DNA from 4 places in the Streptomyces sp. NPDC006309 genome. Region 2 is predicted to be linked to each of the others. Evidence: riboswitches for the same ligand, from Rfam matches in the RefSeq annotation. Region 2 holds a riboswitch; each other region holds the start of a gene.

The links. Region 2 has a riboswitch for cyclic di-AMP ahead of ABZ117_RS04625 (M23 family metallopeptidase). Riboswitches for the same ligand answer to the same signal wherever they lie in the genome.
Positions count from the first base shown of each region.
Region 1: another riboswitch for cyclic di-AMP. It lies ahead of ABZ117_RS10770 (M23 family metallopeptidase); the one in region 2 lies ahead of ABZ117_RS04625 (M23 family metallopeptidase).
Region 3: another riboswitch for cyclic di-AMP. It lies ahead of ABZ117_RS13755 (peptidoglycan DD-metalloendopeptidase family protein); the one in region 2 lies ahead of ABZ117_RS04625 (M23 family metallopeptidase).
Region 4: another riboswitch for cyclic di-AMP. It lies ahead of ABZ117_RS25860 (C40 family peptidase); the one in region 2 lies ahead of ABZ117_RS04625 (M23 family metallopeptidase).

Region 1 covers NZ_JBEXRO010000005.1:364,238-371,096, forward strand. The annotation lists tRNA gene ABZ117_RS10745 (tRNA-Lys) at 8-80, shown strand; gene ribA (GTP cyclohydrolase II) at 195-848, opposite strand; gene ABZ117_RS10755 (MarR family transcriptional regulator) at 950-1,471, opposite strand; gene ABZ117_RS10760 (dihydrofolate reductase family protein) at 1,549-2,685, shown strand; tRNA gene ABZ117_RS10765 (tRNA-Met) at 2,729-2,802, opposite strand; cyclic di-AMP (ydaO/yuaA leader) riboswitch at 3,098-3,267, shown strand; gene ABZ117_RS10770 (M23 family metallopeptidase) at 3,275-4,339, shown strand; gene ABZ117_RS10775 (aldo/keto reductase) at 4,414-5,358, shown strand; gene ABZ117_RS10780 (PrsW family intramembrane metalloprotease) at 5,404-6,708, opposite strand; gene trmB (tRNA (guanosine(46)-N7)-methyltransferase TrmB) at 6,777-6,859, opposite strand, start outside.
Region 2 covers NZ_JBEXRO010000002.1:479,839-486,697, reverse strand. The annotation lists gene ABZ117_RS04635 (pitrilysin family protein) at 1-996, shown strand, start outside; gene ABZ117_RS04630 (pitrilysin family protein) at 993-2,381, shown strand; cyclic di-AMP (ydaO/yuaA leader) riboswitch at 2,614-2,774, shown strand; gene ABZ117_RS04625 (M23 family metallopeptidase) at 2,787-3,542, shown strand; gene ABZ117_RS04620 (GntR family transcriptional regulator) at 3,758-4,444, shown strand; gene ABZ117_RS04615 (HPr family phosphocarrier protein) at 4,668-4,949, opposite strand; gene ABZ117_RS04610 (GNAT family N-acetyltransferase) at 5,126-6,859, shown strand, end outside.
Region 3 covers NZ_JBEXRO010000008.1:94,749-101,607, reverse strand. The annotation lists gene ABZ117_RS13770 (Glu/Leu/Phe/Val dehydrogenase dimerization domain-containing protein) at 56-1,234, shown strand; gene ABZ117_RS13765 (TetR/AcrR family transcriptional regulator) at 1,321-1,941, shown strand; gene ABZ117_RS13760 (SGNH/GDSL hydrolase family protein) at 2,713-3,498, opposite strand; gene ABZ117_RS13755 (peptidoglycan DD-metalloendopeptidase family protein) at 3,747-4,655, opposite strand; cyclic di-AMP (ydaO/yuaA leader) riboswitch at 4,661-4,819, opposite strand; partial or broken gene ABZ117_RS13750 (GH36 C-terminal domain-containing protein) at 5,169-5,471, opposite strand; gene ABZ117_RS13745 (tyrosine-protein phosphatase) at 5,720-6,517, shown strand; gene ABZ117_RS13740 (DUF6126 family protein) at 6,554-6,676, opposite strand; gene ABZ117_RS13735 (XRE family transcriptional regulator) at 6,673-6,859, opposite strand, start outside.
Region 4 covers NZ_JBEXRO010000022.1:117,563-124,421, reverse strand. The annotation lists gene ABZ117_RS25870 (ATP-dependent Clp protease proteolytic subunit) at 144-779, shown strand; gene ABZ117_RS25865 (hypothetical protein) at 788-1,093, shown strand; cyclic di-AMP (ydaO/yuaA leader) riboswitch at 1,529-1,666, shown strand; gene ABZ117_RS25860 (C40 family peptidase) at 1,669-2,142, shown strand; gene ABZ117_RS25855 (ATP-binding protein) at 2,330-2,788, opposite strand; gene ABZ117_RS25850 (helix-turn-helix transcriptional regulator) at 3,003-3,863, shown strand; gene ABZ117_RS25845 (DUF397 domain-containing protein) at 3,873-4,094, shown strand; gene ABZ117_RS25840 (8-amino-7-oxononanoate synthase) at 4,153-5,280, opposite strand; gene bioB (biotin synthase BioB) at 5,428-6,591, shown strand; gene ABZ117_RS25830 (adenosylmethionine--8-amino-7-oxononanoate transaminase) at 6,584-6,859, shown strand, end outside.

The DNA of each region.
Region 1 (6,859 bases), on a different contig from region 2:
ATCGCCTGGGCCCTTAGCTCAATTGGCAGAGCAGTGGACTTTTAATCCATTGGTTGTGGGTTCGAGTCCCACAGGGCCTACGGCTGCGGGGGAGGGTTCACCCCCTCCGACCTGCTACGCGGCGCCCGAGCCGGCTTCGGCCGACTCGGGCGCCGCGTCGTTCTCCGGACCACGGTCCGCTGCTTGCGCGCTCGCTACCCCGTCGTCAGCCCCGTCAGCCCCGTCAGTTCCGGCAGTTCGGCCAGCGGCAGCGTGTGCTGGGTGTGGAGGACCTTCGCGCGGAGGTAGCGGACGTTGTGGTCCGTGGGGAAGACGCCGGTCGGCACCCGGTCCCGTACGGCCACGCCCAGGGCGCGCAACTGTCCGGCCTTGTCGGGGTTGTTGGAGAGCAGGTCCAGCTCGCTGACGCCGAGGGCGGTGAGCATCTGCGCGGCGGCCGTGTAGTCGCGGGCGTCCTCGGGGAGGCCGAGGGCGGCGTTCGCCTCGTAGGTGTCGAGGCCCTGGTCCTGGAGGGCGTAGGCGTCGAGCTTGTTGTAGAGGCCGATGCCGCGGCCCTCCTGGCGGAGGTAGAGCAGGATGCCGCCGCGGCCGGCGATGCGCTCGACCGCCTCGCGCAGCTGGGCGCCGCAGTCGCAGCGGGCCGAGCCGAAGACGTCGCCGGTGAGGCACTCGGAGTGCAGGCGCACCAGCGGGACCGGGCCGGGGTCGCCGAGGACGACGGCGATGTGCTCCTGGTCGTCGGCGAGACCGTGGAAGGTGACGAGTTCGGCGTCCGCGCCGTAGCCGTCGGCGAAGCGCAGCGGTACCCGGACGCGGGCGCGCGGGGTGGCGGCGGGGATGTCGGGCATGCGTGGGGTCTCCGTGTCTGCTGTCTGCTTCAGGTTTGAAGCAGCTGCCGGCTCCGGACCCTACCTCATGCTTTAAAGTTCAAGCAATGTCGCGTGGCGCGCTAGCCCGAACAGGGCGACGACCGCCGGCGCCACGGCACGTCCTCCGCCGCGGCCCCGCCTTCGCCGTCCTCCCCCTGGAGGCCGCGCGCGATCCCCGCGCAGATCTCCTCGAGCTGCCCCACCTGCTCCGGGGTCAGCCGGTCGAACAGTGTGGCGCGCACCGTCTCGACGTGCCCCGGCGCCGTACGCTCCAGTACGGCCATCCCCTCGTCCGTCAGCACCGCGAGCGAGCTGCGCCGGTCCTGGCCGCAGGTCTCCCGGCGCACCAGGCCGTCCCGTTCCAGCCGGGTCACCCCGTACGTCAGCCTGCTCCGCGTGATCTTCAGCGTCTCGGCGAGGTCGGTCATGCGCAGTCGCCGGCCGGGGGCCTCGGAGAGGTTGGCCAGTACGGAGTAGAACAGGTGGGCCATGCCCCCCTCCTGCTGGAGCTGCCGGTCGATCGCGTCCTCCAGCAACCGGGACGCGGCGAGGTAGGCGCGCCAGGCGCGCTGCTCCTGCGGAGTGAGCCAGCGGGTCGTCATGCCGCCAGTGTAGGTTTGTTCCAACTTTGAACCAAGACTTCGGCCGGTCCACCGGGCCGCCGCGAGGGAGTACGCCGATGCCCCTGCCGTACGTACTGCTGTCCGCCGCCGTCTCCCTCGACGGCTACCTGGACGACACCGGCCCCGAACGGCTCCTGCTGTCCGGCCCGGCCGACTTCGACCGGGTCGACGCGGTACGGGCCTCCGCCGACGCCATCCTGATCGGCGCCGGCACGATCCGCGCCGACAACCCGCGTCTGCTGGTCAACTCCGCCGAGCGGCGCGCGGCGCGGGTCGCGGCGGGCCGGCCGGCGTACCCGCTGAAGGTGACGGTCACCGCCTCCGGCGACCTCGACCCGGGCGCCCACTTCTGGCACACCGGCGGCGACAAGCTCGTCTGCACCACCGACGCCGGCGCCGGCCGGGCCGCGCGTCTCCTCGGCGGCACCGCCGACGTCGTGGCGCTCGGCCCCGTCCTGGACTGGCGGGCCCTGCTGGAGCATCTGCACGACGTGCGGGGCGTCGAGCGCCTGATGGTCGAGGGCGGCGGCCAGGTCCACACCCAGCTGCTCCAGCAGGACCTCGCCGACGAACTCCAGCTCGTCCTCGCCCCGCTCCTCGTCGGCGACCCCGCGGCCCCGCGCCTGTTCGGCCCCGGCGCCTACCAGGACGGACGCCTGCGCCTGACCGAGACCCGCCGTATCGAGGACGTCGTCCTCATGCGCTACGAGCCCACGGCCCCCGGCACCGGTCCGGTCCCCACCCCGGCCGACCGTCACTGGCTGCGCACCGCCTGCGAACTCGCCGCCCTGTGCCCGCCCTCCCGGACGGCGTTCAGTGTGGGCGCGGTCGTGGTCGCCGCGGACGGTACGGAGCTGGCCCGCGGCCACTCCCGCGAAGGCGCCGACCCTGTGGTCCACGCGGAGGAGGCGGCCCTCGCGAAGACCGACCCGGCCGACCCGCGCCTGCCCGGCGCCACGGTCTACAGCAGCCTGGAACCCTGCGCCCGCCGCGCCTCCCGCCCCGCCCCCTGCGCCGAGCTGATCCTGCGGGCCGGGGTGCGCCGGGTGGTCACGGCGTGGCGGGAGCCCGACACGTTCGTCGCGGCGGCCGACGGCTCGGGTGTGCTGACCGGCGCGGGCGCCCGGGTCGTCGTACTGCCGGAGCTGGAGTCCCTCGCCAAGGCGCCGAACGGGCATCTGCTCGCCGGATGACACTCAGGGCCGGAATCCATTGGATTCCGGCCCTGAGTTCCAGTAGCGGGGACAGGATTTGAACCTGCGACCTCTGGGTTATGAGCCCAGCGAGCTACCGAGCTGCTCCACCCCGCGTCGTTGTGTCTCTACTGTACGCCATCCACAGGGTGCGATGCACATCGCTTCCGCGGCCCCCCGGCAGCTGTGACGGACCGTGATCGGGTGGGCCCTGTGCGGTGACGGTCGAGTCACCATCAAAGCCGCGAGTGACTCCTGTACGTCGGTCAACTCGCCCGCTTTGTGCATGTCATGACCGGTAAATCCCCAGGTTTGAACATTGATGATCATGGCGAACAGCTTGGAAAGTGACTGGCGGGTCTATTAACGTTCGATAACGCAGCGCGGTCGTCCCAGCCGTCACCGACGGCTCCGCGCGCACGCGCCGAATCCCGCAAGGGAACCGGGGAACCACCACCCTGGGGTGAATCTCGCGAACGCCGACGTGGAGCCCACACGGTCCACGACCGGTATACGCGCGTAGGAGACCTTCCCGCTCCGAACCCGTCAGCTAACCCGGTAGGCGGCGGAAGGAAAGGAGCACGCCCGCGTGGCGTCCAACCGCCCTGCCCCCGAAATCCCGTTCGTGCCGGCTCGGCGCGAGACCGAGACCTTCGGCTACGACGCCCACCGGGCCGACGCGGGCCCCTGGGAGGAGTGGAACCCCACCGAGGACTCCGTCGCCCCGGTCCGCGGCCGGCACCGGGTCGCCAAGCAGCGCGGCGGCTTCGCCCGCAGCTCCACCGTCCTCGGCGTCGGCGTGATGGCCGCGGTCGGCGCGGGCGGCATGGCCAGCGCCAACACCGGCAAGCCGCCGGTCTCCCTCTCCCTGCCGGACCTGCCCTCCGTCGGCTCCCTCTTCGGCGACACCGCCACCGAGGCGCCGCAGACCGCCACGACCGCGCTCAGCAGCGTCGGCGTGGCCTCCGCCGAGGACCAGCGGGACACCGACGCGGGCGAGGCCCTGCGCAACCGGATCATGGCCCAGGCCGAGCAGCAGCAGGGCCAGGCCGACAACAAGGCCACCGCCGTCGCCCTCGCCGCCGCCGAGAAGCAGAGCGCGGCCGCCGCCGCCCAGGCCGAGAAGGAGGCCGCCGCGAAGGCGGCCGAGGCCAAGGGCGAGGCGGAGGCCGCCGCCGCGAAGAAGGCGGACCAGAAGGCCGCGAAGGCGGCCGAGGAGAAGCGGCTGGCCGAGCCGGCGAAGCCGGCCGGGAAGTACACGCTGCCCACCTCCTCCTACACGATCACCTCGACGTTCGGCCAGGCCGGCACGATGTGGTCCTCCGGCCACCACACCGGCCTGGACTTCGCCGCCCCCACCGGCACCCTCATCAAGGCCATCCACGGTGGCACGATCACCGAGGCGGGCTGGGCCGGCTCCTACGGCTACCGCACGATCCTCACCCTGGACGACGGCACCGAACTGTGGTTCTGCCACCAGTCCTCGATCAACGTCACGGCCGGCCAGAAGGTCACCACCGGCGAGGTCATCGGCCGGGTCGGCGCCACCGGCAACGTCACCGGCCCGCACCTGCACCTGGAGGTCCACCCCGGCGGCCAGGCCGCCGCCATCGACCCGATGGCGTGGCTGCGGGACAAGGGCCTCACCCCCTGACGGTTTTGCGGGAACTTGGCGCCGGCGGCGGATTGTGATCATCGCCGCCGGCGTTGTAGTGACGTATGACCTCACTGACATCACTCCGCACACTCGGCTCCTCCGACCTCCGGGTCTTCCCGCTCGCCCTCGGCGGCAACGTCTTCGGCTGGACCGCCGACGAGCAGGCCTCCTTCGCCGTCCTCGACGCCTACACGGCCGCCGGCGGCAACTTCATCGACACCGCCGACTCCTACTCCGCCTGGATCGAGGGCAACCGGGGCGGCGAGTCGGAGACGATCATCGGCAAGTGGATCAAGGCCCGCGGCAACCGCGACGACGTCGTCATCGCCACCAAGGTCAGCCAGCACCCCGAGTACCGGGGCCTGTCCGCGGCGAACATCAAGGCCGCCGCCGACGCCTCGCTGCGCCGTCTGGAAACCGACCGCATCGACCTCTACTACACCCACTTCGACCAGCCCGAGGTGCCGGTCGAGGAGATCATCGGCGCGCTGGACGAGCTGGTGAAGGCGGGCAAGGTCCGGCACATCGCCGCCTCCAACATCAGCCCCGAGCGCCTCCGGGCCTCCCTCGACCACTCCGACCGCGAGGGCCTGGCCCGCTACGTCGCCCTCCAGCCCCACTACAACCTGGTCTCCCGCGACACGTACGAGGGCCCGCTCCAGGACCTCGCCGCCCGCGAGAACCTGGCCGCCGTCCCCTACTTCTCCCTCGCGTCGGGCTTCCTCACCGGCAAGTACCGCCCCGGTACGACCGTCGACAGCGCCCGCGCCGGTACGGCCCGCAAGTACGCGGACTCCGAGGGCGGCCGGCGGGTCCTGGCGGCCCTGGACGACATCGCCGCCGCCCACGAGGTCCCGGTCGCCACGGTCGCGCTGGCCTGGCTGGCCGCCCAGCCGACCGTCACGGCCCCGATCGCCTCGGCACGCACGGTGGAACAGCTCCCGGCGCTGCTGGGTGTGGCGGACCTGACGCTCACGGACGACGAGCTGGCCACCCTGACCACGGCCTCCGCGTAGCCCCCCGGCCCGCCCCGGCCGATCCGCCCCGGCCGTCCCGTCCGGCTATGTCCGGTACGGGTTGTAGGCCGGGTGGGCGCCCGCCGGGGCGCCCTGCCAGTACGGCACGGGGCCCACGTACACCGGGCGGGCCGGCGTGGCGGCCCGCGCCGCGTACTCCAGTGCCGGGCGTGCCGGTTCCCTGCGCCGCCACAGCTCGTCCAGCAGCTCCCGCTCCCGTACGACGAAGTCGGCCCCGGCCCGCCCGCGCCGCCCCCGGTGCCGCAGGAACGCCAGCGAGGTCGCGTACGCCTCGTAGCGCGCCACCTCCCGCGCCGCCGGCCGGCCGAGGTGGTGCCGGGCGTAGTCCCGGGCCATCCGCCGCGCCCGCATCGACCCGAGCGCGAACGGCTCGCCCGGGCCCAGCCATCCGGCCAGTACGTACGCGGGGAGTTCCGCGCGCACCGTCCGCAGCTCCCGCTGCCGCGTCCAGATCGCGAGCCAGGTCAGCAGCGCGAACGCGGGCAGCATGAAGGCGGCGTAGACGGCGAAGAACCCGTACCGGCCGAACGTGGAGGAGCCGTTCCAGAAGGCGTGCATGCTCATCGCGAGCAGCAGTCCGCAGACCGGCAGCAGGGCCCGCCGCACACGCTGCCGCTCGCCGGAGCGCGCTGCGACACCGAAACCGATGCCGGTCAGGACCGTGAACAGGGGGTGCGCGAACGGCGACATCACGATGCGCACGAAGAAGGTCGCGGCGGTGACCGAGGCGATGCCACGGCCGCCGGTGAGCTGGTCCGTCCCGAAGGCCGTGCCGAGGTAGAGGATGTTCTCGGTGAACGCGAACCCGGTGGCGGTGATCCCCGCTATCACCACACCGTCCACGATCCCGGTGAAGTGGCGTCTGCGGAAGAGGAAGACCAGCAGGACGGCCGCGGCCTTCGCGGACTCCTCGACGATCGGCGCTATCACGGTGGCGCCGAGGGTGTCGGCGCCGGCCGGGTCCGCGGTCGAGGTGGCGATCCACCGGGTGGCGAAGCTGTTGGCGACGATGGCTATCAGCGCCGCCGCGCACGCTCCCCAGGCGAGGGCGAAGACCAGGTTCCGCCAGGGCCCCGGCTCCACCCGGTCCAGCCACCGGAACGCGGCTATCAGCCAGGGCACGGGCAGCACGGCCAGCCCGAGCCCGACGACGAAGCCCTCCGTGCCGGTCTGGCGCCGCACGAGCGCCAGGATGACCAGCCCCGACAGCGCCAGCAGCGTGCTCAGCGCCCCGTACCGCACCCACCTGCGCTGCCACCAGTGCGGATGGCGGAGCACACCGTCGCCGGGGCGCGGGGGATACGTCGGGAACGGGGGACTGGTGGCCACGGCATCGACCCTAACGGTGAGGGGACGAGGGGCAGGAGCGGATTACCGGTCCGGGCGCGGTGCCGGACTCATCGCTCCCGGTGCGGGACGCGCCGGAACAGCAGGTCGTTCACCACATGACCCTTGTCCAGGCCCTGTCCCTCGAAACGGG
Region 2 (6,859 bases):
CAGCGGGACGTCGTCAAGAACGAGCGCCGCCAGCGGTACGACAACGTGCCCTACGGCACCGCCTTCGAGAAGCTGACCGCCCTGTCCTACCCGGAGGGCCACCCCTACCACCACACGCCGATCGGCTCGATGGCGGACCTGGACGCGGCCACCCTGGAGGACGCGCGCCGGTTCTTCCGCACCTACTACGCGCCGAACAACGCGGTGCTGTCCGTGGTCGGCGACATCGACCCCGAGCAGACCCTCGCCTGGGTCGAGAAGTACTTCGGTTCCATCGCCGCCCACGACGGCAAGCCCGAGCCCCGCGACGGTTCCCTGCCGGACGTCATCGGTGAGCAGCTGCGCGAGGTCCTCGTGGAGGAGGTCCCGGCGCGTGCCCTGATGGCCGCCTACCGGCTGCCGCACGACGGCACGCGCGCGTGCGACGCCGCCGACCTCGCGCTGACCGTCCTCGGCGGCGGCGAGTCCTCCCGGCTGTACAACCGGCTGGTGCGCCGCGACCGTACGGCCGTCGCGGCCGGCTTCGGCCTGCTGCGCCTGGCCGGCGCGCCCTCGATGGGCTGGCTGGACGTGAAGACGTCCGGTGACGTCGAGGTGCCGGTCATCGAGGCCGCCATCGACGAGGAGCTGGCCCGGTTCGCCGCGGAGGGCCCCACGCCCGAGGAGATGGAGCGCGCCCAGGCCCAGCTGGAGCGCGAGTGGCTGGACCGGCTCGGCACGGTCGCGGGCCGCGCCGACGAACTGTGCCGCTTCGCCGTCCTGTTCGGCGACCCGCAGCTCGCCCTCACCGCGGTGCGGCGCGTCCTGGAGGTGACCCCCGAGGAGGTGCGGGAGGTCGCCGCGGCTCGTCTGCGCCCCGACAACCGCGCGGTCCTCGTCTACGAGCCGAAGTCCCCGGAGGCCGTCGAGGACACCGAGGTCCCCGGGGACCCGGAGCAGGAAGCGACCGTAGAGGCGGGCCGCGACGAGACCGAGAACGAGGAGACGGCCAAGTGACCGAGCTCGCCACCATGGAGTTCCACCCCCAGCCCCAGCCCGGTGAGGCCAGGCCCTGGGCGTTCCCGGCCCCCGAGCGCGGCACCCTCGGCAACGGCCTGACCGTGCTGCGCTGTCACCGCCCCGGCCAGCAGGTCGTCGCCGTGGAGGTGCTGCTGGACGCGCCGCTGGACGCCGAGCCCGCCGGTCTGGACGGCGTCGCCACGATCATGGCGCGGGCCTTCTCGGAGGGCACCGACCGGCACTCGGCCGAGGAGTTCGCCGCCGAGCTGGAGCGCGCGGGCGCCACGCTCGACGCGCACGCCGACCACCCCGGCGTCCGGCTCGGCCTGGAGGTCCCGGCCTCCCGGCTGGCCAGGGGCCTCGGCCTGCTCGCCGACGCCCTGCGCGCGCCCGCCTTCGCCGAGAGCGAGGTCGAGCGGCTGGTCCGCAACCGCCTGGACGAGATCCCGCACGAGCTGGCCAGCCCGGCTCGCCGGGCCGCCAAGGAACTCTCCAGGGAGCTGTTCCCGGCGGACTCGCGCATGTCCCGCCCGCGCCAGGGCACCGAGGAGACGGTCGCGAAGATCGACGCGGCGGCCGTACGCGCCTTCTACGACCGCCATGTGCGGCCCGCCACGGCCACCGTGGTCGTCGTCGGCGACCTGACCGGCGCCGACCTGGACGCGCTGCTCGCCGACACCCTGGGCGCCTGGACCGGCACCCCTGGCGAGCCCCGGCCCGTGCCGCCGGTGACCGCCGACGACACCGGGCGCGTGATCGTCGTGGACCGGCCCGGTGCCGTCCAGACGCAACTGCTCATCGGCCGCGTGGGGGCCGACCGGCACGACCGGGTCTGGCCCGCCCAGGTGCTCGGCACGTACTGCCTCGGCGGCACCCTCACCTCCCGCCTGGACCGCGTCCTGCGCGAGGAGAAGGGCTACACCTACGGCGTGCGCGCCTTCGGTCAGGTCCTGCGCTCGGCGCCGGACGGCACGGGCGCGGCGATGCTCGCCATCAGCGGCTCGGTGGACACGCCGAACACCGGCCCCGCGCTGGACGACCTGTGGAAGGTGCTGCGCACGCTCGCGGCGGAGGGCCTGACCGACGCGGAGCGGGACGTCGCCGTGCAGAACCTCGTCGGCGTGGCGCCGCTGAAGTACGAGACCGCGGCGGCCGTCGCGAGCACGCTGGCCGACCAGGTCGAGCAGCACCTGCCCGACGACTTCCAGGCGACGCTGTATCAGCGGCTGGCCGCCACGGGCACGGTGGAGGCCACCGCTGCCGTCGTGAACGCCTTCCCGGTGGACCGCCTGGTGACGGTCCTCGTCGGTGACGCGTCCCGGATCAAGGAGCCGGTCGAGGCACTCGGCATCGGCGAAGTCACCGTCGTCGCCGCGGAGTAGACGCACCGGCGGACGCGAAGGCGTACGCGCGCGCGTGGGGCCCTGCCGACCTACGGGTCGTCAGGGCCCCTGCCGTTCCACTCGTTCACTCAGATGCCCGTTTTGGGGCGGAGGTTGCCTGTCTGCCCTGTGGGATGCGCTACAAAAACCCGGATCTGTTTGAGGAGGGGGAGCGGGCCGCCGTACCGTCATCCGGGCTGTTCGTCAGGCAGTGCGCCGCACCCGCGGCAGCGGACAGTCATCGCCGAGTCCCCGTACGGCGCGAGCCAGGGGAGCCGGGGACCCATCGTCCCTGGGGTGAATCGGGCGCCCGCGCGTGAGCGAGGGGGCCCGTAGGAGACCTTCCTGCTCCGAACCCGTCAGCTAACCCGGTAGGCGAGAGGGAAGGAAAGGACCAGCCACTTCATGGCGTTCATGTGCGCCACCGGGAAGCACCGCAAGCCCGGCCGGGTCAAGCGCACCACCGCTCAGGCGGCGGGTGTCGCGGCCCTCACCACCACCGGCGTCATCGGCACCCTCGCCGCGTCCCCGGCGCTCGCCGCGGACAGCTCCGTGGAGGAGACCGGCCTCACCCCGGTCCTCACCGTGAACGACGACGTCGCCGAGCAGATCGACGCGCAGGCCGCCGCCCAGCAGCAGGCCGCCGAGCAGAAGGCGGCCGAGGCGGCCGCGGAGAAGGCGGCCGCCAAGAGGGCCCAGGAGGTCCGCGAGGCGCGGGTCCGCGCCGCCCGCGAGGCCGAGCGCAAGCGGCTGAACGCCTTCGTCATCCCGATCGCGCACTCGTACGTCTCCACGGCCTACCAGGCCAGCAGCTCCCTGTGGTCCTCCGGTTCGCACACCGGCATCGACTTCCACGCGGCCAGCGGCACCTCCGTCCACGCGGTGGGTTCCGGCACGGTCGTCTCCACGGGCTGGGGCGGCGCGTACGGCAACCAGATCGTGCTCCGGATGGCCGACGGCATGTACACCCAGTACGGCCACCTGTCGTCCATCGGTGTCACGGTGGGCCAGAAGGTCGTCCCGGGGCAGCAGATCGGCGTGTCGGGCGCGACCGGCAACGTCACCGGCCCGCACCTGCACTTCGAGGCCCGTACGACGCCCGACTACGGCTCGGACATCGACCCCGTCGCCTACCTCCGCAAGCACGGCGTGAACGTCTGACCGGACGGACACCCGCACGGCCTGCCAAGCCCCGGCTCACCGAGCCGGGGCTTTCTCCTTTTTCCGTCGTTTCCTTCCGGTGCCCGCCGGACCCGCTGACCAAAATATATCCATGGATGACGCCCGGCCGTCGGAAATTCAGGTCCATTGGAATAGAGTCACGGGAACACGCGTCCATCGTCGGCGTTTCACGGGTATTAAGGCGGAGGTCGGTCATGCGTATTCCGGCGCACTCGGTGTGCACCGCTGTCCGGGACGACATCGTCGCCGGTGTCCACGAACGCGGCAGCCGCCTCACCGAGGAAGTCCTGGCCCGCCGCTACGGCGTCTCGCGTGTCCCCGTCCGCGAGGCCCTGCGCACCCTGGAGGCGGAGGGTTTCGTGGTGACACGCCGGCACGCGGGCGCGTGCGTGGCCGAACCGACCGAGCAGGAGGCCGCCGACCTGCTGGAGATGCGGCTGCTGCTGGAGCCGCTGGGGGCCGCCCGGGCCGCGCAGCGGCGCACCGAGGCCCATCTGAAGGTGCTGCGCGGACTGGTCCGGCTGGGCCAGGAGCGGGCCAGGAGGGGTGGCGGCGAGGATCTGCGCGCGCTGGGCGGCTGGTTCCACGAGACGCTCGCCCAGGCCTCCGGCAGCCCCTCGCTGACCTCGGTGCTCACCCAGCTGCGGCACAAGATCGCCTGGATGTACGCGGTGGCTACGCCGCTCGCCCCGGTGGAGTCGTGGGCGGAGCACGGGGCGATCGTGGACGCGGTGGCGCGGGGGGACGGGGAGCGCGCGCGGGCGCTCACCGCGCTGCACACCGAGCGCGCCACCAGCGGCCACCGGCTGCGTTTCCCCGGTGCCCCGGGGCGTGTGAGGACTTCGCAACGGGCCGTAAACACGACGGGCCCGCGGAATTAACACGGACGCCGTATACAAAGGAGGGGAATTGTCGGGCGAATGTCTCCCGCTTGTCGGCCGGATGTTTTCCCCTGCCTGAATTCCGTTCCCTGTGAATTCGCGAGGAAGTTCCGGCGCGAGCCGGCCGTGAACCGGCGCAATACCGTGCGGAGCGTGCGCGGAAACGCCGGAGCCGCGCCGCCCCGGGGGGCGAACGCGGCTCCGGCGCTCTGCGCGGTAAGGCTCAGACGGTCTCCGGGAGCTCCTCGAGACCCTCGGAGACCAGCTTGGCCAGACGGTCGAGGGCGGCGTCCGCGCCCTCGGCGTCCGAGGCGAGGACGATCTCCTCGCCACCCTGGGCGCCCAGGCCCAGGACGCCCAGCATGGAGGCCGCGTTGACGGGGTCGCCCCCGGCCTTGGCGATCGTCACCGGGACGCCTGTGGCCGTGGCGGCTCGGACGAAGATGGAAGCGGGGCGGGCGTGGAGGCCCTCGGCCCAGCCGACGTTGACGCGGCGCTCAGCCATGTGATGCTGCCCTTCAGTACTCAGGGTTGTCTAGACCAGTTTCCCATATCGTGAAGCGTGCCCGGAGCGGACCTTCGTCCCCTCCGTGTGCCGTCGGACCGCGGCCTCGGTCCGGCGTGTCGTCCTCCACAGACTGCCTCGCGACGTTGTCGTACGCGAGCCGTACTCTGGGGCCCATGCAGACCCCGGCGGACCGGCAGGACCGGCACGAGTACCCCGCCCACTGGGAGGCGGACGTGGTGCTGCGCGACGGGGGTACCGCGCGCATCCGGCCCATCACCGTCGATGACGCCGACCGCCTGGTCAGCTTCTACGAGCAGGTCTCGGACGAGTCGAAGTACTACCGCTTCTTCGCGCCCTACCCGCGGCTGTCCGCCAAGGACGTCCACCGCTTCACGCACCACGACTTTGTGGACCGGGTGGGACTCGCGGCCACCATCGGCGGCGAGTTCATCGCCACCGTACGCTACGACCGCATCGGCGCCGACGGCATGCCCGCCTCCGGGCCCGCCGACGAGGCCGAGGTCGCCTTCCTCGTCCAGGACGCCCACCAGGGCCGCGGGGTCGCCTCCGCCCTGCTGGAGCACGTGGCGGCCGTGGCGCGCGAGCGGGGCATCCGCCGCTTCGCCGCCGAGGTGCTGCCCGCCAACAGCAGGATGATCAAGGTGTTCACGGACGCCGGATACACCCAGAAGCGCAGCTTCGAGGACGGCGTCGTCCGCCTGGAGTTCGGCCTCGAACCCACCGACCGCTCGCTGGCCGTGCAGCGCGCGCGGGAGCAGCGCGCCGAGGCCCGCTCGGTACGGCGGCTCCTCGCGCCCGGGTCCGTGGCGGTCGTCGGCGTGGGCCGCGCCCCCGGCGGGGTGGGCCGCAGCGTCCTCGGCAACATCCGCGACGCCGGTTTCCCCGGCCGGCTGCACGCCGTGAACACGGCCTTCCCCGAAGATCTCGGGGAGGTCGACGGGGTGGCCGCGTACCGGTCGGTGCGGGACATCGAGGGGCCCGTGGACCTGGCCGTCGTCGCCGTACCGGCCGAGCACGTGCCCGCCGTGGTGGCCGAGTGCGGGGAACACGGCGTCCAGGGCCTGGTGGTGCTCTCCGCCGGATACGCCGAGAGCGGTCCCGGGGGACGGGAGCGGCAGCGGGCCCTGGTGCGGGCCGCGCGCGCGTACGGCATGCGGATCATCGGCCCCAACGCCTTCGGGATCATCAACACCGCCGCGGACGTCCGGCTGAACGCCTCCCTCGCCCCGGAGATGCCCCGCCCCGGCCGCATCGGGATGTTCGCCCAGTCCGGGGCCATCGGCATCGCCCTGCTGTCCCGGCTGCACCGGCGCGGCGGAGGGGTCACCGGGGTCACCGGCGTGTCCACCTTCGTCTCCGCCGGGAACCGCGCGGACGTCTCGGGCAACGACGTCCTCCAGTACTGGTACGACGACCCCGAGACCGATGTCGTCCTCATGTACCTGGAGTCCATCGGCAACCCCCGCAAGTTCACCCGCCTCGCCCGGCGGACGGCGGCGGCCAAGCCGCTGGTGGTGGTGCAGGGCACCGGGACGGCCCCGCAGGGGCACGCGGTACGGGCCACACGGCTGCCCTACGCGACCGTCTCCGCGCTGCTCCGGCAGGCCGGGGTGATCCGGGTCGACACGATCACCGAGCTGGTCGACGCCGGCCTGCTGCTCGCCCGGCAGCCGCTGCCCGCCGGGCCGCGCGTGGCGATCCTCGGCAACTCCGAGTCGCTGGGCGTACTGACGTACGACCGGTGCCTGGCCGAGGGGCTGCGGCCGGCGCGGCCGGTGGACCTGACGACCGGGGCGACGGCGGAGGACTTCCACCGGGCGCTGTCGGCCGCGCTGGCGGACGACACCTGCGACTCCGTCGTGGTCACCGCCATCCCCGCCATCGGG
Region 3 (6,859 bases), on a different contig from region 2:
CGCACCGTCCGGCCGGCAGCCTCGGAGCTGCGCCCCGGCCCCTTTTGGAGACCCCGTGACCGCCCCTTGGATGTCGCTCGTGTGGACCGACCACGTCACCGGCCGCCGGGGCTTCCTGGTGGTGGACCGGCTGGTGCGGGGCGTGGCCAGCGGCGGACTGCGGATGCGGCCGGGCTGCACCCTGGAGGAGGTGACGGGTCTCGCCCGCGGCATGACCGTGAAGGAGGCCCTGCACTACCGCCCCGGAGCCCGCTACATCCCGCTCGGCGGCGCGAAGGGCGGCATCGACTGCGACCCGCGGGACCCGGGGGCGTACGGGCTCCTCGTGCGGTACCTGCGCGCCGTGCGGCCGTACATCGAGACCTGCTGGACCACCGGCGAGGACCTCGGCCTCGGCCAGGAAACGGTGGACCGCGCGGCCGCCGAGGCGGGGCTGGTCTCCTCCGTCCAGGCGGTGTATCCGCTGCTGGACGACGAGGTGACGGCCCGCGGGCGCCTCGCGGACGCCTTCCCGGTCGAGGTGGACGGCATCGGCCTCGACGAGCTGGCGGGCGGCTGCGGGGTCGCCGAGTCGGTGCTCACGGCCCTGGACCGGGCGGGGGTGCCGTACGCGGGGACCCGGGTCGCCGTACAGGGTCTCGGCACGATGGGCGGGGCCACCGCCCGTTTCCTCGTTCGCGCGGGCCTGACGGTGGTGGCCGTCGCCGACGTCAAGGGCACGATCGCCAACCCGGCGGGGCTCGACGTCGAGGCCCTGCTGGCCGCGCGGGACGGCTACGGCACCGTGGACCGCCGGGTGCTCGGCCCGGACGACCTCGAACTGTCCGGGGACGCCTGGCTGTCCACGGAGGCGGAGGTGCTGGTGCCGGCGGCCGTTTCGTACGCGATCGACACCGCGAACCAGGAGGAGATCGGCGCCCGTTGGATCGTCGAGGCCGCCAACATGCCGGTCGTACCGGAGGCGGAGGAACTGCTCGCCGCGCGCGGGGTGACGGTGCTGCCGGACGTGGTCGTCAACTCCGGCACCAACGCCTGGTGGTGGTGGACGCTGTTCGGAGACATCGGTGCCGACGCCGAGGAGGCGTTCGCGTATATCCGCCGCTCGATGCGCGCCCTGGTCGGCCTGACGCTCGACCGCGCGTCGGCCGACGGGACGAGCCCGCGGGCGGCCGCGCACGCCCTGGCGGCCGACCGGCTGCCGCTGATCGCGGAGCGTTTCGGCTGGTACCGGTGACGAGCCCGGGAGGGGAGCGGACGGCGTGGGCCGGGACCGGACGCCGGACGGCTTCGGCGCCCGGGGACAACGGCTAGGGTGACCGCGTGGCGAGAGTGCGGTTGAGCGTGGCGGAGCGGCAGGAGGAACTGCTGCGGGCCGCCATCGAGCAGATCGAGGCGCGGGGCGTGGCGGCGGTCAGGATCGCCGACGTGGCCGCGACCCTCGGTGTGAGCAACGCGCTGGTGCTGTACCACTTCTCGACGAAGGAGAAGCTGGTCGCCGCCGCCTTCACGTACGCGGCGGCGGACGATCTCGCGCATCTGCGCGGGCTGCTGGGGCGCCGGACGACCGCGCTGCGCCGGTTGCGGGCGGCGGTGCGCTGGTACGCGCCGACCGGGCAGGCCAAAGGCTGGCGGCTGTGGATCGAGGGCTGGGCGGTGGCCCTGCGCGAGCCCGCGCTCCGCGATGTCACCCGGGAGCTGGACAGGCAGTGGAAGGCGGCCATCGCGGAGGTCATCGCCGAGGGCGTGGCGGCCGGTGAGTTCGTGTGCGCGGACCCGGCCGGCGCGGCGCTGCGGCTGACCGCGCTGCTGGACGGTCTGGCCGTACAGCTGACGTCCTACCCGGGCGGGGTGCCACGGGCCCGGGCCCAGGAGTGGGTGGACGACGCCCTCGCCCGGGAACTCGGCCTGGACCGCGAGACCTTGGCCGGCCCCGAGCGCTGAGAGCGCCCACCCGGGCCCGGAGCGGGCGACACCGCCCCGGCGGCACATTCCCGCACCGGGCAGTCGCCGAGGCCCAGGACCGGGACCGGGCACGCGCCGAGGAACGAGACCGCGCAGGCACCGAAAGGGCCGACCGGCATGCGCCGAAAGGGCGGGACCGGGCAGGGACCGAAACCGGCACCGCTCACGCGCCGGAGTGCAGGCTGAGTGCGCTTCGAAGCGCTGGACCGGCACGCGCCCAAGCCCGCACCGGGCACGCGCCGAAACCCGGGAGCGCACAGGCACCGAAGTGCAGGACCGGGCAAGCACCGAAACCCGCACCGGGCACGCCCCGACGGACAGGCTGCGCACGCGTCCGAACCGGCACCAGGCATGCACCGAAGCCCCGGACCGGGCACGCGTCGAAGTGCAGCACCGGGCACGCGCCGAAACCCGGGAGCGCACAGGCACCGAAGCGCAGGACCGGGCAAGCACCGAAACCCGCACCGGGCACGCCCCGACGGACAGGCTGCGCACGCGCCCGCACCGGCACCAGGCAGGCGCCCAAACCCCGGAGCTCGCAGGCGCCGAAGCACGGGACCGGGCACGCGCCGCAGCCCGGGACCGGCATGCGCCCAAGCCCGCACCGGGCACGCGCCGGGCTTCGTGCCCGGGGCGGCGGTGGGCGGTGAGCAGCGGGCGGCAAGGCCGAACGTGCCGCCACGCCCGGTACCGTCTGCCCCGCACCGCGTGTGCGGGGCAGACGGTACCGGGCGTGGGCCGGCCATGAGGTCAGGCCACGGTGGCGATCCGCATCCTGATGTCGTCCGGCGACAGCAGGCCCTTGGCGGTCACGTGGTCGCCGGAGGACTCCCCGCGCAGCCGGCGCCCGATCCACGGGACGAGGTGCTCGCGGGCCCAGTGCACGTCGTCGCGGCGGATTTCCAGGGTGCCCCGGGGCGGCAGCGGCGGCCACGGCTGCTCCGGGTCGGCCGGGACCTCCAGGCCGAGGACCTGCCCGGCCCGCAGGGCCACGCGCGTGTGCCCCTCGGGCGAGAGGTGCAGCCGGTCGCGGTCCCAGGCCCTGCGGTCCTGCACGGACTTCAGGGACCACAGGTCGAGCACGGGGCAGCCGTACCGGTCGGCGATGGCGCGGACGTGCCCGTTGTACGTGGCGATCTTGCCGCGCAGGTGCTTGAGCACGGGCACGCCACGGGTGTCGAAGCCGGTCGTCACCAGCACGGTGCCGACCGTCTCGGTGAGCCGGGCCACGGCACGTTCGAAGCGCTCGGCCACCTCGTCGGGGTCGGTGCCCGGGCGGATGATGTCGTTGCCGCCCGCGCAGAAGGAGACCAGGTCCGGGGCCAGTTCGACGGCCCTGGGGAGCTGGTCCGCCATGACCTGGTCCAGCAGTTTGCCGCGTACGGCGAGATTGGTGTACTGGAAGTCGCCCTCGGGACGCCGGTCGGCGAGCAGGACCGCGAACCGGTCGGCCCAGCCCACGAACGCCCCGTCGGGGCCGGGGTCGCCGACGCCCTCGGTGAAGCTGTCCCCCACCGCTACGTACGACCCGATCACTGATCTGTTGTCATTCTTCGAATCGTCTGCCACGTCGGATCATGATTCACCTTCGGGTGTGACCTACGCGACCGTAGGCGGGGGTTGACTAACGGTGAGATGAGCCACTCCTAAAGAATCCGCCAACCCCGGAATAGGGCTGTCGCCAGGCGCGTTGAACGCCGCGCAACCGGAACACCGAAGGCCGGGCCCCGGGTTGGGGTCCGGCCTTCGACGGCGTGCCAGGCGGGCGGTGCGGGGGCCGGGCGTCAGCCCACGGCGAGGCCGTGCCGGCGGAGGTAGCCGACCGGGTCGATGTCGGAGCCGTAGTCCGGCGTGGTGCGGATCTCGAAGTGCAGGTGCGGGCCGGTCACGTTGCCGGTGGCGCCGGACAGGCCTATCTGCTGGCCCGGGGTGACGCTCTGGCCGGCCGAGACGGAGAGCTGGGACAGGTGGCCGTACTGGGCGTAGTAGCCGTCGTTCAGCCGGATGACGACCTGGTTGCCGTACGCGCCGCCCCAGCCGGCGGAGACGACGGTGCCCGCGGCGACGGCCTTGAGGGACGTGCCGGTCGGGACGACGAAGTCGACGCCGGTGTGGTAGCCGCTGGACCACATGCCGCCCGGCACGTGATAGCCGGTGCCGGTGGCCGCGCCCGCCACCGGGAGGGTGTAGCCCGTGGAGACACCGGTGGACGTGGAGGACGGGGCGGACTGCGGGGTCCGGGCGGACCGGGTGGACTCCGGGGTCGCCGGGGTGTGCCGCGGGGCGGCGGTCCCGGTGCGGGTCTGCGCGGCCTTCGCACCGAGGCTGAGCTTCAGGCCCGGGTGGATCAGCGACGGATCGGCGCCGACGGCCTGCCGGTTGTCGTCGTAGAGGCGCTGCCAGCCGCCGGTGACACGCTGCTCGTCGGCGATCTTCGAGAGGTAGTCGCCGCTGCGGACCGTGTAGGTGCGCAGATCCGTGCCGGGCCGCGCGGCGGCCTTGTCCGCCGTGTCCGGGAGGGACTGCGCGGTCTTGCCGGACACGGCCTGCACGGGGGCGGCGGTCTGCGCGGCGTGCGCGCCGGTGGCCCCGATCAGCGGGAGTGCCAGCGCGGCGCCACCGGTTCCGGCGGCGGCGATGGAGCGGGAGAAACGCTGGGGCTTGGGACGTCGGTGCTTGCCCTTGGCGGACATGGCGCGGTTCCTCTCCGGCGCCTGCGAGGTCAGCTGTCGGGTTCGGGCTGGAGCTGCCCGGCCGTGCACCGCACGGCTGCACCCCAAAGCCTGTCGCGGAGACCGGGACAGGCGGTTTTACCTGGTGGGTCCCCCGCTCCTGCCGGACGCGGGTCAAGTGTGTGGGGTTCCGGGCGGCGGCAGGATTCGGCGTTCCGTCCGGATTGGTGGTGAACGTAAGCGAGGGGGACGCGAGGAAACAAGCACCAGGTTCCCGCTGTTCGCGTTTCGGGTGACCGGATACGGGAACTCATGGTCACCCTGCGTGCGTTTCCGCCTCTCCCGTCCCCCAAATCCCCTTGCCGTGACCGGTATTACGTGGACATGACGTACGACGCAGGGTCACGGATATGACGCTCCTCACGTGAACACTTCCCACGCCACCTCAAATCGCGCCGAGTTGGAGGAAAACTCCCAATACGGGCACGCGGCTCAGATGTGACGCAGCCGGAAAACCGCCGCATCCAGGTCTCCCTAGAGTCCCGTACACAACCCGTGGTGCAGCAGCACCGCCCCCGCGATGGATTGTCCCCGTTTCGCGGCATTCGTACGATGCCGCCGGGTCGGGTCCGCGCAGCCGGACCGCCGGCGCCGGTTCGCCTAGCGCTGCGCCTGGAGCCAGGCGAGGGACCATCGCCTCCTCCCCCAGGACGTACTGGACCGCGCCCGAGGCCGCCCGTCGGGGGCCGCAGCCGGTACAGCTCGCCGCGCTGCGCGACCGGCCGGATCTCCTTGAGCCTCGGCCAGCTCCCGCGGGGTCCACCGGGTGAGTTCGCCGGCGCCGGTGAGATGCAGGGCGCAACTGCCGGGGCCGGACAGGAACCACGTACGGCCGTCTTCGGCGATGCCCGCCATCGAGACCTCACAGGTACCGACAACGACGCTCAGACACCAACATCATCCAGGGCGCCGGACCGCGTGACAATGCCTGTGGACGACTCGTCGCCCGGGGAAATCGATGTCGTATGGTCGTCGAAGTGCCCGCCGGTGAGCCGCGCCGGCGGGGCCGACCGGGAGGAGCCCCCGTGACGCAGCAGGTGCCGTCGACCGAGCCGGAGCTGGCCGGAGTGCGCAATTTCCGTGACGTGGGCGGGCTGCCGACCACGGACGGACGGCGGGTGCGCCACGGCGTGCTGTTCCGCAGCGGGCATCTGGCGCACGCGACCGAGGACGACGCGGCGTTCCTCGCCTCCCTGGGCCTGCACACGGTCTTCGACTTCCGCAACTCGGCCGACCAGCGGCTGGAGGGCCCCGATGTCGAGCTGCCCGGCGTGCGGAACGTGAACCTGCCGCTGAGCGACCCGGCGGACGGCGCCGAGTTCTGGACGATGGTCCGGGAGGGCGACCTCGACCAGCTGCGTGCGATCCTCGACGACGGCAAGGGGGCGGCCCGGATGATCGCCTCCTACCGGAAGATCGTCCGGGAGCGCACCGCCGAGCACTCCCGGGTGCTGCACGCGCTCGCCGACGACAGCGTGCCCGCGCTGATGCACTGTGCGGCCGGCAAGGACCGCGCGGGCATCTCCATAGCGGTGACGCTTCTCGCCCTGGGGGTGGAGCGGGACGCCATCGTCGCGGACTACCTGGAGTCCAACGCCAGGCACCGCCGCTACAAGGTCCGCCGCAGCGGCAGCGCCGACTCCGCGTACACCCCCGAGGTCATGGAACTGCTCAACCCGCTCTTCGACGCCCGCGCCGAGTACCTGGAAGCGGCCTTCGAGAGCATCGAGGAGACCTGGGGTGAGGTCGACACCTACCTGCGCCAGGGCCTGGGCCTTGCCCCCGAGACCCGCGAACGGCTCCGCGAGCGCCTGCTGGACTGACCGGGGACGCCGGCCCGGCCGTGGGCGCCCGGCGGGTCACGACTTGGCGCCCACCGTGAACAGCAGGTACAGGAACGCGGCCAGGACATGCCCGAGGGCGATGTAGATGACGAGCCGGATCCACAGGGAACGGGGGAGCTTGGTCTCGAAGTCACTCATGGCAGCTCTCCGGTCAGCGGCCCCAGGCACAGCGTGGCCGTGGGACTCTGCAACAGGGTGTGGACGAACAGCAGCTCGACGCCGTCCTGGTCCTCGGCGGCGAGGCGGTGCGGGGTGAGGGAGTCGAAGTGCGCGCTGTCGCCGGCGGCGAGCAGATGCGCGGTGTCCCCGAGCCGCAGCCGC
Region 4 (6,859 bases), on a different contig from region 2:
GGTCCGGCAGCAGAGGTCCGCCGCCCCGGACCCCGCCACGGCGGGTGACGTGTCCACCGGCGCACACCTCCCTCGCTCTGTACGTCCTGTACATTTTTTACGGAGAGCGGACCGGAGCCGGTCCGCGTGAGAGGGGTGTGCCCATGTCCCGACCGTTCGCCCGCCAGGTCCTGCCCGAGTTCACCGAGCGCACGGGCAGCGGCGCCCGCACCCTCGACCCGTACGGCAAGCTCTTCGAGTCCCGGATCGTCCTCCTCGGCACCCCGGTCGACGACACCGCCGCGAGCGACGTGACGGCCCAGCTCATGTACCTCGAACACGCGGCCCCTGACCGGGACATCACGCTGTACATCAACTCGCCGGGCGGCCCCTTCCACGCCATGACCACGATCTACGACACCATGCGCTACATCAGCTGCGACGTGGCGACGTACTGCCTGGGACAGGCCTCCTCCACCGCCGCGGTGCTGCTCGCGGCCGGCGCCCCGGGCAAGCGGTCCGCACTGCCCGGCGCGCGCATGCTGATCGAACAGCCCGGACTGCCCGAGCCGGTGCGCGGCCGGCCCAGCGATCTCCTCATCGAGGCCGAGGAGCTGGCCCGGGTCCGCGCACTGCTGGCGGAGATGCTCGTCCGGCACACGGGGCGCACGGCCGGGCAGGTGCACGAGGATCTGGCGCGGGACCTGTTCCTGGACGCCCCCGGGGCCCTCGCCTACGGCCTGGTGGATCACATCGTGCCCAGCCGCCGGAACGCGCCCGGCGCACCGGACGCGAGGTGAGCCCCCCGATGCCGCCGGAGCTGCCGCCGCTGCCCGCGCTGACCCGCGCCGAGGGCGACCTGATCGACCGTTACCTGGAGGCGGCCGACCTGCTGGGCCGCGTCAATCCGGCCCGGCACGGAGACACGTACCGCGGGCTGCGCGCGGCCCAGGCCCTGGTGCGCAAGGCGGCAGAGCTCCGGGACGCGCTCGAGGTGATGCACGAGCGGGGCGAGACGGAGCTGCACGGGGACACGCTGGCACGGGCCTTGCGCGTGCTGGACGGTGAGCGCCGTACCGCTCGCGTCGCGCTCCCGCCCGATGCCGTCGGCTGAGGCGGACACCCGGCCGGCCGTCCGAAGTCCCCGTGTCGACGCTTTCCGTTCGCGCCGGGCTCGAAACGGTCCGAACGAGGTACGCCCGTCCGGTGGACATCCGGAATGATTTTCGGGCTTCCCGACTTGTGCGGCATGTGGGTCGGGTGTGCGGCGGAGAGCGTTTAGCCCCAGGTCGGGGGCTACGCACGGGTCCTGACGATGACTCGAACACAGCGATGTCCACCCGAACGGGTGAGTGGTGAGTAACACCACAAAGCCCCGATTCCGTTGGGATTTTCCGACAGTTGTAGGTCAAGATCCCTGACTGACGACAAGACCCCGCCACCGCGGCGGGGCGATCCGGGCGGACGCCGAGTCCTGCCGCCGCCCGGATGACCGGTCGACAGGAGTGGATCGGCAGGAGTGGAGGACCCAGGCAAGACGGGTCGCCGGAACACATGTTCGTCTGCTCGACGCGGACGGGCGGGGTTCCGAGCCGCCCTTGGGGTGAAGCCGTGGCGACACGGCCGGGCAACTTCGCCAGCCCGAATCCGACAGGTCATCCTTCACAGGCGGCTGACGAAGGGTTGCGCATGACTGCGCTCAATCGTGTCCCGTCACTGATGGCCAGGGCCGGCACCGCCTCGGCCCTCACCCTCGCCGCCGTGGGCGGCTCGATCGCCGTGCCCGGCCTCGCCACCGACGCGTCCGCCGCCACGATGGCGACGAAGGCACTCAAGGTCGCGGCCTCCAAGAAGGGTGCGCCGTACAAGTGGGGCGCCACAGGTCCGCGCAGGTTCGACTGCTCGGGGCTGACTTTCTACTCCTTCAAGAAGGTGGGCAAGAAGCTGCCGCGCACCGCAGCGCAGCAGTACAACAAGACCCACCACATCTCCGCCCGCAGCCGCAAGGCGGGTGACCTGGTGTTCTTCCACTCGGGTTCCAGCGTGTACCACGTCGGCATCTACGCGGGCCACGGAAAGATCTGGCACGCCCCGAGGACCGGTGACGTGGTGAGGCTTCAGAAGATCTGGACCAGGAGCGTCTGGTACGGCCGGGTCAGCTGACCCGGCCGCGGAGCGAGAGCGCCCGGCCCCGGCCCCCGCCACGGTGAACGGCCGGCTCCGGGCGCCGGGCCCGCTCCGAGCGTTGGGCCCGCTCCGAGCGCCGTAGCGCCGCCCCGGGCCGCCCGTCACCACGGGCGGCCCGGGGCCGACACGTCCCGCGGCGGAGCCGGCCGGGCGGCCATGCCGCTCAGGGCTCCTGCGGCCCGCCTGCCGGTAACGGGGCGGCCGGCAGCGTCCAGGGGAGTTCGATACAGACCGTCTTGCCGCCCTCACGGGTGGGGCGGACGCGGAGCCTGCCGCCGTGCTCCGCGGTGAGCCAGCGGATGATGACCATGCCGCGGCCGTTGTCCTGCTGCACGGCGGCGGGCAGTCTCTTCGGGAAGCGGGGATGACTGTCCGTGACACCGATGCGCAGGTGTTCGTCACGGTCCAGTGCGATGTCGACCGTGAAGGTGGGTGACTGGCCGAGGGTGTGCTGCACGGCGTTGGTGGCCAGCTCCGAGACGATCAGCCGCACGGTGTCGGCCGTTTCGGTGTCCGAGGGCAGACCCCACTCCACGAGGGTGCCCACGACGTAGGAGCGGGCGGCGGAGACCGAGGCGGGATCGCTCGGCAGAGTGACGGATGCTTCCAGATGGTCTGCCATGGCGACGTCGTCCCTTTCCCGCGGGACCGCGGTCCGACATACAGCGAATGCTTCGAGTACGGTCCCGGAACTGGTGCTTGTTCGCCAGACTGCCATCAACGGGTCGGTCAGGGGGAGCGATCCACCGGGATATGCATATATCTGTCGCTCGAAGCGGTGAACCCTGCGCTGCGAAACCGTATGTGGGCGGCCCGGAAGGAGTAAGGAGGAGCCCATGCAGAACGGTCCGGCAGTGCGCCGTCGCAAACTGGGCGCCGAACTGCGCAGGCTGCGTACCGGCGCCGGATTCACCAGCGGTGAGGCGGCCCGGCTCGTCGGCTGGCACCAGTCGAAAGTGAGCCGGATCGAGACCGGGGCCAGTGGTGTGAAACCGGCCGATCTGCGGTTACTGCTGGACGCCTACGGCGTCCACGACGGACACCTGCGCGAGTTGCTGCTGATGCTGGCGGGGTCGCAGGACGCGGGCGGCCGGAACCGCTGGTGGCACGCCTACCGCGGGGAACTCCCGCCCACCTACCGCGATTTCATCAGCCTGGAGTCGCAGGCGAGCGCCATGCGCACCCTGGAGACCACGGTCGTGCCGGGCCTGCTCCAGACGGCCGAGTACGCCCGCGCGGTGACCCGGGCGGCCGTCAAGGACCTGGACGAGGACCGGCTGGACACCCTGGTGGAGGTGCGTCTGGCCAGGCAGGACGTGTTACGCGCGGACCCGCCGCCGGCGCTGAGCGCCGTACTGGACGAGGCGGTGCTGCGCCGGGAGGTCGGCGGTCGCGCGGTGATGTCCCGTCAGCTGGAGCGGCTGATGGAGGCCGCCTCGCTGCCCCAGGTACGGCTCCAGATCCTGCCCTTCAGTGCCGGGGCGCATATCGGCCTCACCGGGCCTTTCGTTATCTTCTCATTTCCGAGCACTTCCGATCTGGATGTAGTCGTTCTCGACCAGTTGACGAGTAGCCTCTACCTGGAACGGAAAGAAGACCTGGTGGCCTACACCGAGGCCTTCCAGACCCTTCAGTTCCACGCCCTTTCCCCCGAGGACTCGTTGGACTACATCGCCGCAATAGGTGACGGCGCGTAAGGAGGCACCATGCCCGCACCGCCTCGGAACATCCCTGCCAGTACCGACCTGCCCGACGCGCGCTGGCTGCGCAGCAGTTACAGCACGGGCGCCAACAACTGCGTGGAGACGGCCCGGCCGCGCTCCGGCCCCGGAGCCGGGCTGCTCGCCGTGCGTGACTCCAAGACCCCGGCCGGACCGGCGCTGCTCTTCTCCGCCGGCAGCTGGTCCGAATTCATCACCGCGCTCTGATCAGAACCGGTCATTTCTTTCATCGTCATCCGGTGACACACGGCCGTGTCACGCCGACTCATGGTCGCGTCTCGCCGATGACGCGTACAGCGTGTTCGATCTCGGCCCCGGACAGGTCCGCGCGGGCGGTCAGCCTCAGCCGTGAGATGCCGTCGGGCACGGAGGGAGGACGGAAACAGCCCACGGACAGGCCCGCCGTACGGCAGTCGGCCGCCCAGCGCACCGCCTGCTCCGGGGACGGAGCCCGCACGGAGACCACCGCGGCGTCCGGACGCACCGCCTCCAGACCCGCGGCGGTCAGCCGTGCATGCAGTTCCGCGGCCACCTCACGGGCGCGCGCCGCCCGTCCCGGCTCGCGCTCCAGCAGCCGCAGCGCGGCCAGCGCGGCACCGGCCGCCGCCGGCGCCAGGCCCGTGTCGAAGATGAACGTGCGGGCCGCGTTGACCAGGTGGTCGATCACCCGGGCCGGGCCGAGCACCACACCACCCTGGCTGCCCAGCGACTTGGACAGGGTCGCCGTGGCGACCACGTCATCGGCTCCCGCGAGGCCGGCCGCGTACGGCGCGCCCCGGCCGCCGTCGCCCAGCACGCCGAGCCCGTGGGCGTCGTCCACGACCAGCCCGGCGCCGTACTCCCGGCACGCGGCGGCCAGCGCGGCCAGCGGCGCCCGGTCCCCGTCGACCGAGAACACCGTGTCGGAGACGACGATCGCCGCGCCCCCGTGCGTGCCGAGCGCCTTGCGCACGGCCTCCGGGTCGGCGTGCCCGACGACCTGCGTGCCGCCCCGCGCCAGCCGGCAGCCGTCGATGAGGGAGGCGTGGTTGCCCGCGTCGGAGACGATGAGCGAGCCGTGCGGGCCGAGGGCGGTGACCGCGGCCAGGTTCGCGGCGTAGCCGGAGGAGAGGACCAGGGCCGCCTCGAACCCGCAGAACGCGGCCAGCGCGCGCTCCAGCTCGGTGTGCAGCTCGGTGGTGCCGGTCACCAGCCGGGACCCGGTGGAGCCGCCGCCCCACGTCCGGGCGGCCCGGGCCGCTCCCTCGGTGACCTCCGGATGGCGGGCCAGACCCAGGTAGTCGTTGCTCGCCAGGTCCAGCAGCGGGGAGTCGGCGGGGCGCGGGCGCAGGGTACGGACGAGTCCGGCGCGGCGGCGCGCCTCGGCCTGCTCGTCGATCCAGCCGAACGCCATGGGTCCTCCGGTACTTTTGTAGGTAGCGGACAGACCTTAGCGGCACGACCAGCCGCCCAGTGTGTGGCAATACCCACACGGTGAACGGTCTCCGTTGTGCAAACTCTCCTTGGCCCCGAGCGGTCCCGTAGGACAGGATCGGGCCTCATGGACCTGCTGAACACGCTGGTGGACAAGGGGCTTCGGCGCGAGCTGCCGACCCGCGAGGAAGCACTCGCCGTGCTGGCCACCTCCGACGACGACCTGCTCGATGTGGTGGCCGCGGCCGGCAAGGTGCGCCGGCACTGGTTCGGGCGACGGGTGAAACTCAACTATCTGGTGAACCTCAAGTCGGGCCTGTGCCCGGAGGACTGCTCCTACTGCTCCCAGCGGCTCGGCTCCAAGGCCGGGATCCTGAAGTACACCTGGCTCAAGCCGGACGAGGCCTCCCAGGCCGCCGCCGCGGGCCTCGCGGGCGGCGCCAAGCGGGTCTGCCTGGTGGCCAGCGGGCGGGGCCCGACGGACCGGGACGTGGACCGGGTCTCGGAGACCATCAAGGCCATCAAGGAGCGGCACGAGGACGTCGAGGTGTGCGCCTGCCTCGGCCTGCTCTCCGACGGCCAGGCCGAGCGGCTGCGCGAGGCCGGCGCGGACGCCTACAACCACAACCTGAACACCTCCGAGTCAACCTACGAGGACATCACCACCACCCACACGTACGCCGATCGGGTGGACACGGTGCAGAAGGCGCACGCCGCCGGACTGTCCGCCTGTTCGGGTCTCATCGCCGGCATGGGCGAGAGGGACGAGGACCTCGTCGACGTCGTCTTCTCGCTGCGCGAGCTGGACCCCGACTCCGTTCCGGTGAACTTCCTCATCCCGTTCGAGGGCACCCCGCTGGCCAAGGAGTGGAACCTCACCCCGCAGCGCTGCCTGCGCATCCTCGCGATGGTCCGGTTCGTCTGCCCGGACGTGGAGGTCCGCATCGCGGGCGGCCGCGAGGTGCACCTGCGCACGATGCAGCCGCTCGCGCTGCACCTGGCCAACTCCGTCTTCCTCGGCGACTACCTGACCAGCGAGGGCCAGGCCGGCAAGGCCGACCTGGAGATGATCGCGGACGCCGGGTTCGAGGTGGAGGGCGCCGACGAGGTGACGCTGCCCGGGCACCGGACGAACGCCGTGGGCTGCCACGAGGACGGCGGGGGCTGCCACGAGGGCGGCGGGTGCGGGCCGGCGACGGCCGCCGCCGCTCCGGCGGCGGGGGAGCCGCGGACCGACCTCGTCGCCGTCCGTCGCCGGGGCGCCGGGACGGACCTCGCGCCCAATGCCTGACCTCGGCGTCGCGGAACTGCTGGAGCTGGACCGGCGGCATGTGTGGCATCCGTACGGACCGATGCCCGGACGTGCCGAGCCGCTCGTGGTCGAGGCCGCGAGCGGGGTCCGGCTGCGGCTGGCCGACGGTTCCGGCGAGCTGGTCGACGGCATGTCGTCGTGGTGGTCGGCCATCCACGGCTACAACCACCCGGTGCTCAACGAGGCCGCGCGCGTGCAGCTCGGCCGGATGAGCCACGTCATGTTCGGCGGGCTCACCCACGAGCCC